4 regions of the Streptomyces sp. NPDC006134 genome follow, and region 1 is predicted to be linked to each of the others. Evidence: riboswitches for the same ligand, from Rfam matches in the RefSeq annotation. Region 1 holds a riboswitch; each other region holds the start of a gene.
What was found. A riboswitch is a leader RNA that binds a small molecule or an ion and turns the genes downstream of it on or off. The one in region 1 is predicted to bind cobalamin.

Region 1 (2,189 bases):
GCGCAGCTCCAGGAACTCCTCGATGTCCGCGTGCCAGGTCTCCAGGTAGACCGCCGCGGCGCCCTTGCGCCGGCCGCCCTGGTTCACGGCGGCCACGGAGGCGTCGAGGGTCTTCAGGAACGGGACGATGCCGTTGGAGTGCCCGTTGGTGCCGCGGATCAGCGAACCCCGGGAGCGGATGCGGGAGTAGGCGATGCCGATGCCGCCGGCGTGCTTGGACAGGCGGGCGACCTGGTGGTAGCGGTCGTAGATCGAGTCCAGCTCGTCCTTGGGGGAGTCCAGGAGGTAGCAGGACGACATCTGGGGGTGGCGGGTGCCGGAGTTGAACAGGGTGGGGGAGGAGGGCAGGTAGTCCAGGCGGCTCATCAGCCCGTAGAGCGCGGCCACTTCGTCCAGCGCGCGGTCCGTGTCGTCCTCGGCGAGGCCGGCGGCGACGCGCAGCAGGAAGTGCTGGGGCGTCTCGATCACCTTGCGGGTGATCGGATGGCGCAGCAGGTAGCGGCTGTGCAGGGTGCGCAGGCCGAAGTAGCCGAAGCGGTCGTCGGCGTGCGGGTCGGCCAGCGCGTCCAGGCGGTCCGCGTGGCGGCGGACGAACGCGGCGGTGCGGTCGGCGATCAGGCCCTCGCGGTGGCCGGTGGCGACGGACTCGGTGAACGCGGTGACGCCCTGGGAGGCGGCCTCGGCGCGGATGCCGAGGGTCAGCAGCCGGGCGGCCAGCTTCGAGTAGGCGGGGTCCTCGGCGATCAGGCCGGCCGCCGCCTCCGTGGCCAGCTCGCGCAGCTCCGTCTCGTCCGCCCGCGCGGACCGGCCGCGCAGCGCCGCGGCGGCGACCCGGCCGGGGTCGGCGTCGGGAAGGTCGGCGGTCAGCTCGGTCAGGGTCCGCAGCAGCGCGGCACCGGGACCGTCGTGCTCCGGCTGGATCACTGAAGCCGGGTCTGCTGGCGCGATGGTCACGTGAGGCACTCCCTCGCTCGGCACGGGGCCTTGCGGAGGGCAGGAGGCAGCTCACGAGCGCACGCGGCGTCGCGTCCACCGGCCCATTCCGCGAGGCCCGGACGTCATGGCACACGGGCCGGACGGCCCGTGTGCACTGCCGGCAGGTCCTCGGACTGACGCTCGACGCCCGGATGCGGGTCTGCGGGTATGCAGGCATACGGGCATGAGTACACCGTTGCGGGACAGTTCCGGATTCACACCGGATTCCCCTGCGGCGACAGCGAGCATGAGCATACATCTTGTGCCGGGCCTCGGGACCACCCCCAGATGTTGTGTCGCCGCCGAGTCAGCGGAGGGTCAACGCGTAGGTGAGGAGAGTGATGTCGTCCACCTCCGGCAGCGGGTTCCAGTCCCGCTCGGGGGTGCGGACGAAGCCCAGGCGCTCGTAGAGGCGGTGGGCGGTGCGCATGGTGCGCTGGGTCGACAGGACGACCCGTACGCAGCCCTCGACGGCCCGTGCCCGCTCCACACAGGCGCGGACGAGGGCCTCGCCCGCGCCCCGGCCGCGGGCCGCGTGCGCGACCGCCAGCATCCGGATCTCGGCCTCGCCGGGCCGGGCTATGTCGGCCATGGGGCCGCCGGACGGCACGAACGTCACGCCGCCGACGACGCGTTCGCCCTCGACGGCCACCAGCACCTCGGCCGCGGCGGCCCGCCTCGCCACGTCCCGCAGCTCGCCGAGGTAGGCGTCCGACTCCCCGAAGTCGAGGAGTCCGTCCTGGAGATAGGCGCGCGCGGTGATCTCGCCGAGGACCGCGTGGTCGCCGGGCTCCGCTTTCCTGATCGTGATGTCCATGCGGGTGAGTGTGCCCGACGGGTACGACGACGGGCCGCCGGATTCCCCTCCGGCGGCCCGTGGACGGATACAGATACGGCGACGGCGTCAGTGCGCCGCGCCGGCGGTGGCCGGCGGCAGCTCCACCTGCACGCCGGGGTCGCCGGCGTCGGCCGTGTAGTCCTCCGGCCGGGTCTCGTCGACGCCGTCCGGCGCCTTGAACGCCCGGAGGACCACCGTCAGGACGACGGTGACCAGGACGTTCAGCACGAACGCGGTCAGGCCGATGTAACCGATCTCCCCGATGCCGGGGATCTCCTTCGACGAGCCGCCGAAGTGCTTCTGCGTCGGCGAGGCGACACCGTAGGCGGCGAGCGTGCCGTACACCATGCCGGCCGCCCAGCCCGCGAGCAGCGCC
Region 2 (2,189 bases), on a different contig from region 1:
CGTCGGCCGTGCAGCCGATGCGGAAGCCGCGGCGCCGCTGGGCGTCGGGCCGGGCCCGCTCGGGCACGCAGGCGCCCGGGTCGGGGAAGACCGTGCCGAGTTCGGCACCGGAACCGAGCCGGGCGAGGGCCTCGTACGCCCGCAGCGCGCTGGTCTTGCCGCTGCCGCTCGGCCCGGCCAGGAGGGTGAGCGGCGCGAGCGGGACGGTGACGCGCCGGTGCGCGGCGAAGGCGGACAGCCGCAGTTCGGTGACGCACGGCCGGTCGGGGCGCCCCTTGTCGCCGTCGCGCGGCACCGCGGACGGCGGCGCGGGAGCGGCCGGCGGGGTCGGCAAGGTCATGTCCGGACCGTAGGGCTCCGCCGCCGGGCGAACCGTTTTGCCGTCGGCCCCTTCCTACGATCGGGGGACCGGGCGCGTCAGGGCGGGCCCGCCCCTCACCCGCCGGGGCCGTCCCGCCTCGCCGCCCCCGGGAGAGCCGTCAGACGCCGGGAACTCCCGCGCCCTCCATGAGCCCGGTCACCTCGGTGCCGGCCGGCGTGAGCAGGAACACGTTCCGGTCGACCCGGTGCATCCCGCTGGCCAGGCCGAAGACGACGCCCGTGCTGAAGTCCAGGACCCGCTTGGCGACCTCGGTCTCCGCGCCGGTCAGATCGAGCAGGACCGGGATGCCCGCCATGAGGGTCTCGGCGACCTCGCGGGCGTCGGCGAACACGTTGACCCGCAGGACGACGAAGCGGCGCCGGGCCTCCGTCTCCGCCTCCGGCAGCGCGCGGTGGCCCACCGAGGAGGGCCAGGCGTCGCGGCCCCGCAACGGCACGACCTGGGCGAGCCCTTCCCACTGTTCATCGGTGACGTCGTGGCTGTTCACCGGCTCCCCCGCTTCGACTCGCCTTGTTGCCTGCACCAGCCAATTCTTACGCCATGTCACCCGATCGGCCCAACAGCGACACGGTGCCGGCCGGCCGAGCCGTACGGTCTCGCGGCCGGGCGCGTTCCCGTGGGCCGCTCGCCCCGTTCGGTCCGGCTTGTCACCACCCCCGCGGGAGCACTACTGTCGCCACGCCTTGGTGAACGGGAAATCCGGTGTGATGCCGGTGCGGCCCTCGCCACTGTGATCGGGAAGTCCGGCTCCGGCCCTCACGGGCGGCCACTGGGTCCTTCGGGACCTGGGAAGGCGGAGCACGGGCGGTGGTACCCGTCAGCCAGGAGACCGGCCAAGGCGCGTCGTCCATCCACGAGGTGCTGGAGAGGGTCTGCCGAGCCATGCACATAGCCGAGGGCTTTCTGCCTCCGGCGCACGCGATCGCCTGGGGTGTCGCGTCCGCGCCGTTCGTCGTCCACGGAGTCCGGTCGCTCACCCGTGAGGTGAGGGAGCATCCCGAGAGCACGTTGCTGCTCGGCGCGTCCGGGGCGTTCACGTTCGTCCTGTCGGCGCTCAAATTGCCGTCCGTCACCGGGAGTTGCTCCCATCCCACCGGGACGGGACTGGGCGCGATCCTGTTCCGGCCGCCGGTCATGGCGGTGCTCGGCACCATCACCCTGCTCTTCCAGGCGCTGCTGCTCGCGCACGGCGGGCTGACCACGCTCGGCGCCAACGTGTTCTCCATGGCGATCGTGGGGCCGTGGGCCGGGTACGGCGTGTACCGGCTGCTGCGGCGGTGCGGCGTGCCGCTGATGGTCGCGGTGTTCGCCGCCGCGTTCGCCGCCGACCTGTCCACCTACTGCGTCACCAGCGTGCAGCTGGCGCTCGCCTTCCCCGACCCGGGCAGCGGGTTCTGGGGCGCGCTCGGCACGTTCGGCTCCGTCTTCGCCGTCACCCAGATCCCGCTGGCGGTGAGCGAGGGGCTGCTCACCGTGCTCGTGATGCGGCTGCTGACGCAGTCCAGCAAGGGGGAACTGGCCCGGCTCGGTGTGGTGGCGGACGGGCCGAAGGCCCGGAAGGCACAGGAGGCGGTGGCCCGGTGAAGCGGAACACGAAGATCAACGCGCTGTTGCTGCTGGCGGTGGCCGCACTGGCCGTCCTGCCCCTGGCGCTCGGGCTCGGCGACCACAAGGAGGAGCCGTTCGCGGGGGCCGACGCCGAGGCGGAGACGGCGATCACCGAGATCGACCCGGACTACGAGCCGTGGTTCTCGCCCCTGTACGAACCGCCGTCCGGGGAGGTCGAGTCGGCGCTGTTCGCGGTGCA
Region 3 (2,189 bases), on a different contig from region 1:
CGGCTCGGTGATGGGCGCGGGCCTCGGCCGCAAGGGCGGCGTCGTGCGCTGGTCCACGGCGACGCGGATGTTCGTCGCCTGGGGCCTGACCCTGCCGGCCGCGGCTCTGGTCGGCGCGCTCGCCGAGTGGGTCTGCGGCTTCGGCGACTGGGGTACGGCGCTCGTCGCGGTCTTCCTGGTCGCCTCCAGCGCCGCGATCTGGAAGATCTCCCGCCGCGAGGTCGTCGACCACACCAACGTCAACGACACCGAGAACGCCGACAACACGGCGGACGCCGAGCCGGCCGGTGTGGTCACCACCGCGATCGCCGCCGTGACCCCGCCCCCGGCGGGCGCCGCCGAGGAGCTGACCGCCACCATCCCGGCCCAGCTCTCCGCCGCCCCCGACGCCAAGGCCCCGTCGGCCGCCACCCCCGTCTGAGCCCGCGCTCACCCGGTACGAAACTCACCCGGTACGAAGGAAGAAGCAGGATGAAGATCGACTGGGCAGCCCTCGGCTCCGTCTTCGGGGTCAGCCTCGTGGTCACTGTGGCCCTGGTGGCCCTGTTCACCCTGGGCATCGCCGGACTCTCCCGCCGGGAGCGGGCCGCCGCCCAGGGCGGCTCCGCGGCCCTCGCGGTCACCGGCGCCTACGCGTGCTTCACGGCCTGCGCGGCGGCGGTGGCGTACGGGATCTATCTGATCGTCGCCTGACCGCCGCCCGGCCGGCGGCGCGCACGCGCGCACAGCGGGGTGCGGGACGGACCACCGTCCCGCACCCCGCTTCCGCGTGCCCGGCGCACACCCCCCGCGTGTGGGCCTCCGCACACTCCCCCTGCGCAGGTCAACGGCAAGTTGACGGGTGTTCGCGGGCCATGGTGGACTTCCTGGGCCATGTACGGCGGCAGGAGAGGAAGCCCGGTGTGAATCCGGCGCGGTCCCGCCACTGTGACCGGGGTGGAGACCCCGGGAGCCAGGAACTCTCACCGCCGGTCTCGTCGAACCAGGGCGTGGACACCCTGAGTGAGGACACAACGCGATGCTCGGCTGCCGTTCGAGGTTCAGTACCAGGTCTCTTCCTGCCTTCCCCGACCGTGTGACCGGCTGAGCTCCATGCGTGCCGAACGCGTTTTCGCGTACGGCGCCGCCGCGGGCCTTCTCGGCGACCTCCTCCTCGGCGATCCCCGCCGCGGGCATCCGGTCGCCGCGTTCGGCCGTGCCGCCGGTGCCGTGGAACGTGTGCTGTGGCGGGACCACCGCGGCCGGGGCGCGGTGCACACCGCCGTGTGCGCCGGTGGCGCCGTGGCGCTCGGTGCCCTCGCCTCCCGCGCCGTACGCCCCTGGCCCCTCGCCTCCGTCGCGCTGACCGCCACCGCCACCTGGGCCGTCGTCGGCGGCACCTCGCTCGCGCGCGAGGCGCGTGCCGTCGGGCGGGCACTGGAGACGGGCGACGTCGAGGCCGCCCGAGCGCGGCTGCCGCATCTGTGCGGGCGCGATCCGCAGGCCCTGGACGCCGACGGGATCGCGCGGGCCGTCGTGGAGTCCGTCGCCGAGAACACCTCCGACGCGGTGGTGGGCGCCCTGGTGTGGGGCGCCGCCGGCGGGGTTCCGGGCCTGCTCGGCTTCCGGGCCGTCAACACCCTCGACGCCATGGTCGGCCACAAGTCGCCCCGGTACCGCCGCTACGGCTGGGCCTCCGCCCGTCTCGACGACCTCGCCGGCTGGCCCGGCGCGCGGCTGACCGCCGCCCTCGCCGCCGTCGCCGGCGGGAATCCGCGCGGCGCCGTACGGGCCTGGCGGGCCGACGCCGGCAAGCATCCGAGCCCCAACGCCGGGCCCGTCGAGGCGTCGTTCGCGGGCGCCCTCGGCGTCCGGCTCGGCGGGACGCTGTCGTACGGCGGGCGGGTGGAGCACCGGCCCGTGCTCAACGGGGCCGCGGGGCGGGCCGTCCGCGCCGGCGACATCGAACGGGCGGTACGGCTGTCCCGGCGCGTGAGCTGGCTGGCGCTGGGCGCGTGCGCGGGCGCGCGGCTGCTGACCTCGCGCCTGGTGTCGTCGGGTCCGGTGACGTCGCGCCTGCCGAAGAGAGGACACAGGTCATGAGAAGCGGGGGTCTCCTCGTCGCCGGCACCACCTCCGACGCCGGCAAGAGCGTCGTCACCGCCGGGATCTGCCGGTGGCTGGTGCGGCAGGGCGTGAAGGTGGCGCCG
Region 4 (2,189 bases), on a different contig from region 1:
CTCCCCTGCTGTCCTTCCCGGCCGGCGCCCGGGTGCTGGACCTGTGCTGCGGGCCCGGGGTGTTCACGGTGCCGCTCGCCCGCCGCGGCCACGACGTCACCGGGGTGGACCTGAGCCCGGCCATGCTGGAGCGGGCGCGGAAGCGGACGGCCGACGCCGGCGTCCGGGTCACGTACGTGCGGGCCGACGCCCGCGCGTACGAGGCGCCGGGCGCCTTCGACGTCGTCCTCAACATGTTCACCTCGTTCGGCTACTTCGAGGACCCCGCCGACAACGAGCGGGTGCTGCGCGTCATGCACGACTGCCTGGTACCCGGCGGCACCCTCGTCCTGGACCTCGCCGGCAAGGAGCTGCTGGCCCGCAAGGTCACCCCGCCGAAGGTGGTGCGGCGCGGCGAGGACCTGATGGTGCAGACCGACACCGTGCTGGACGACTGGGCGCGGCTGCGCAGCGACTGGGTCCTGGTCCGGGGCGAGCGGGTGACGCGGGCCACCTTGGTGTGGTTCGTGTACAGCGCGGTCGAGCTGCGGCGGATGGCGCGGGAGGCGGGGTTCGGCCGGGTGGAGGTGTTCGGCGGGTTCGACGGCCGCCCCTACGACGAGAACGCCGAGCGGCTGGTGCTGCGGGCGGTCCGCGAGGAGTGACGCGGGGCACGGGGGGGCGTGCAGTGACGCGGGGCACGGGGGCGTGCGCGCAGGTCCGCACGCCCTTTCGACCCGAGCGGGGCGGATCGTAGTATCAGCGGGTCATCGCCGCGACGGGAGACAGGAAGCCGGTGCGAATCCGGCACGGTCCCGCCACTGTGACCGGGGAGTGCACCCCTCGACACGCCACTGCGCGCCGCGCGGGAAGGCCGGGGGAGGAGCGTCGATCCGGGAGTCAGGACACTGGCCTGTCGCGGGCCCGTTCCGAGGAGCGCGGACTCCCCAGGAGGCTTCACGTGTACGACGGCACGTCCCGTCCCCCGCTGTTCACCCCTGCCCGCAGGCGCCGTACCCTGCGTGCCACGGCCGCGGCCGTCGCCCTGTCGGCGGCCCTGCTGACCGCCGGCTGCGGATCGTCGCGGGACACCGCCGAGGCCGCGAAGGCCACGGCCGCGCCGGCCGCGGGCTTCCCCGTCACCATCGACAACTGCGGCGTGGAGACGACGTACGACAAGCCGCCCTCCCGTGTCGTCACCATCCACCAGCACCCGGCGGAACTGATGCTCGCCCTCGGCCTGAAGGACCGCATGGCCGGCACCGCCTTCCCCGACTCCGCGGTCCTGCCCGAGTGGAGGAAGGACTACGAGGCGATCCCCCGGCTGGCGGAGAAGGAACCGTCGTTCGAGACGGTCCTGGAAGCCGAGCCCGACCTCGTCTACGGCGGCTACGGCAGCGCCTTCGCCGAGCACGAGGGCCGCTCCCGCAAGGCGTTCGCCGACGCCGGCATCGCCACCCACCTCAACCGCGAGTACTGCGGCGAGAAGCGGGTCACGATGGAGGACACCTACGCCGAGATCCGCACCATCGGCAGGATCTTCGGCGTCCCCGGCCGGGCGGACGCACTGGTCGCCGGCCTGCGGGCACGGGTCGGCAGGGCCACCACCGCCGTCGAAGGCAGGCCCCGGGTGCCCGTCTTCGTCTACGACAGCGGCGACAAGGCCGCCTTCACCGCGGGCGGCAGGAGCCTGGGCACCGAACTGATCCGGCTGGCCGGCGGCGAGAACGTCTTCGCCGGCCTCGACGACGTCTTCGGCGACGTCTCCTGGGAGCAGGTCGTCGAGCGCAGGCCCGAGGTCATCGCCCTCTACGACTACGCCGGCGCCGGAAGCGTCGAGCGGAAGAAGGAGTTCCTGCTCTCCCAGCCCGCCCTCCGGGACGTTCCCGCCGTCAGGAACCAGCGGTTCGTCGTCCTGCCGCTGACCGCGACGCTGGTCGGCGTCCGCTCGGCCTACGCGGTCGAGGACCTGGCCCGCGGCATCCACCCCGAGAGCTTCGCGTGACGGCCCCGGCCGCCGAGGCCGGCACCGGGCAGGCCGTGCGCCGACGTCAGGAGGGCGGCGGGCGGGCGGGCCGGGCCGGTCTCACCGTCACGCTCGTCGTCCTGGCCGTCCTCCTGGTGGTCTCCGCCACGGCGGGTCTGGCCCTCGGCTCGGTGCGGGTGCCGCCCGGCCAGGTGTGGGGCATCGTGACGCACGCGCTGGGCGC

Region 2: another riboswitch for cobalamin. It lies ahead of ABZ340_RS19815 (energy-coupling factor ABC transporter permease); the one in region 1 lies ahead of ABZ340_RS09050 (ribonucleoside-diphosphate reductase subunit alpha).
Region 3: another riboswitch for cobalamin. It lies ahead of ABZ340_RS28195 (cobalamin biosynthesis protein); the one in region 1 lies ahead of ABZ340_RS09050 (ribonucleoside-diphosphate reductase subunit alpha).
Region 4: another riboswitch for cobalamin. It lies ahead of ABZ340_RS19190 (ABC transporter substrate-binding protein); the one in region 1 lies ahead of ABZ340_RS09050 (ribonucleoside-diphosphate reductase subunit alpha).

The regions. Positions count from the first base shown of each region.
Region 1 covers NZ_JBEXTV010000010.1:73,856-76,044, forward strand. Annotated here, with positions in the region: gene ABZ340_RS09050 (ribonucleoside-diphosphate reductase subunit alpha) at 1-954, opposite strand, end outside; cobalamin riboswitch at 1,078-1,237, opposite strand; gene ABZ340_RS09055 (GNAT family N-acetyltransferase) at 1,283-1,792, opposite strand; gene mctP (monocarboxylate uptake permease MctP) at 1,880-2,189, opposite strand, start outside.
Region 2 covers NZ_JBEXTV010000028.1:82,564-84,752, forward strand. Annotated here, with positions in the region: gene ABZ340_RS19805 (ATP-binding protein) at 1-340, opposite strand, end outside; gene ABZ340_RS19810 (cell division protein SepF) at 480-869, opposite strand; cobalamin riboswitch at 1,050-1,235, shown strand; gene ABZ340_RS19815 (energy-coupling factor ABC transporter permease) at 1,265-1,966, shown strand; gene ABZ340_RS19820 (energy-coupling factor ABC transporter substrate-binding protein) at 1,963-2,189, shown strand, end outside.
Region 3 covers NZ_JBEXTV010000052.1:31,553-33,741, forward strand. Annotated here, with positions in the region: gene ABZ340_RS28185 (inorganic phosphate transporter) at 1-421, shown strand, start outside; gene ABZ340_RS28190 (hypothetical protein) at 472-693, shown strand; cobalamin riboswitch at 841-983, shown strand; gene ABZ340_RS28195 (cobalamin biosynthesis protein) at 1,093-2,082, shown strand; gene ABZ340_RS28200 (cobyric acid synthase) at 2,079-2,189, shown strand, end outside.
Region 4 covers NZ_JBEXTV010000027.1:37,896-40,084, reverse strand. Annotated here, with positions in the region: gene ABZ340_RS19195 (class I SAM-dependent methyltransferase) at 1-644, shown strand, start outside; cobalamin riboswitch at 727-911, shown strand; gene ABZ340_RS19190 (ABC transporter substrate-binding protein) at 941-1,984, shown strand; gene ABZ340_RS19185 (iron ABC transporter permease) at 2,020-2,189, shown strand, end outside.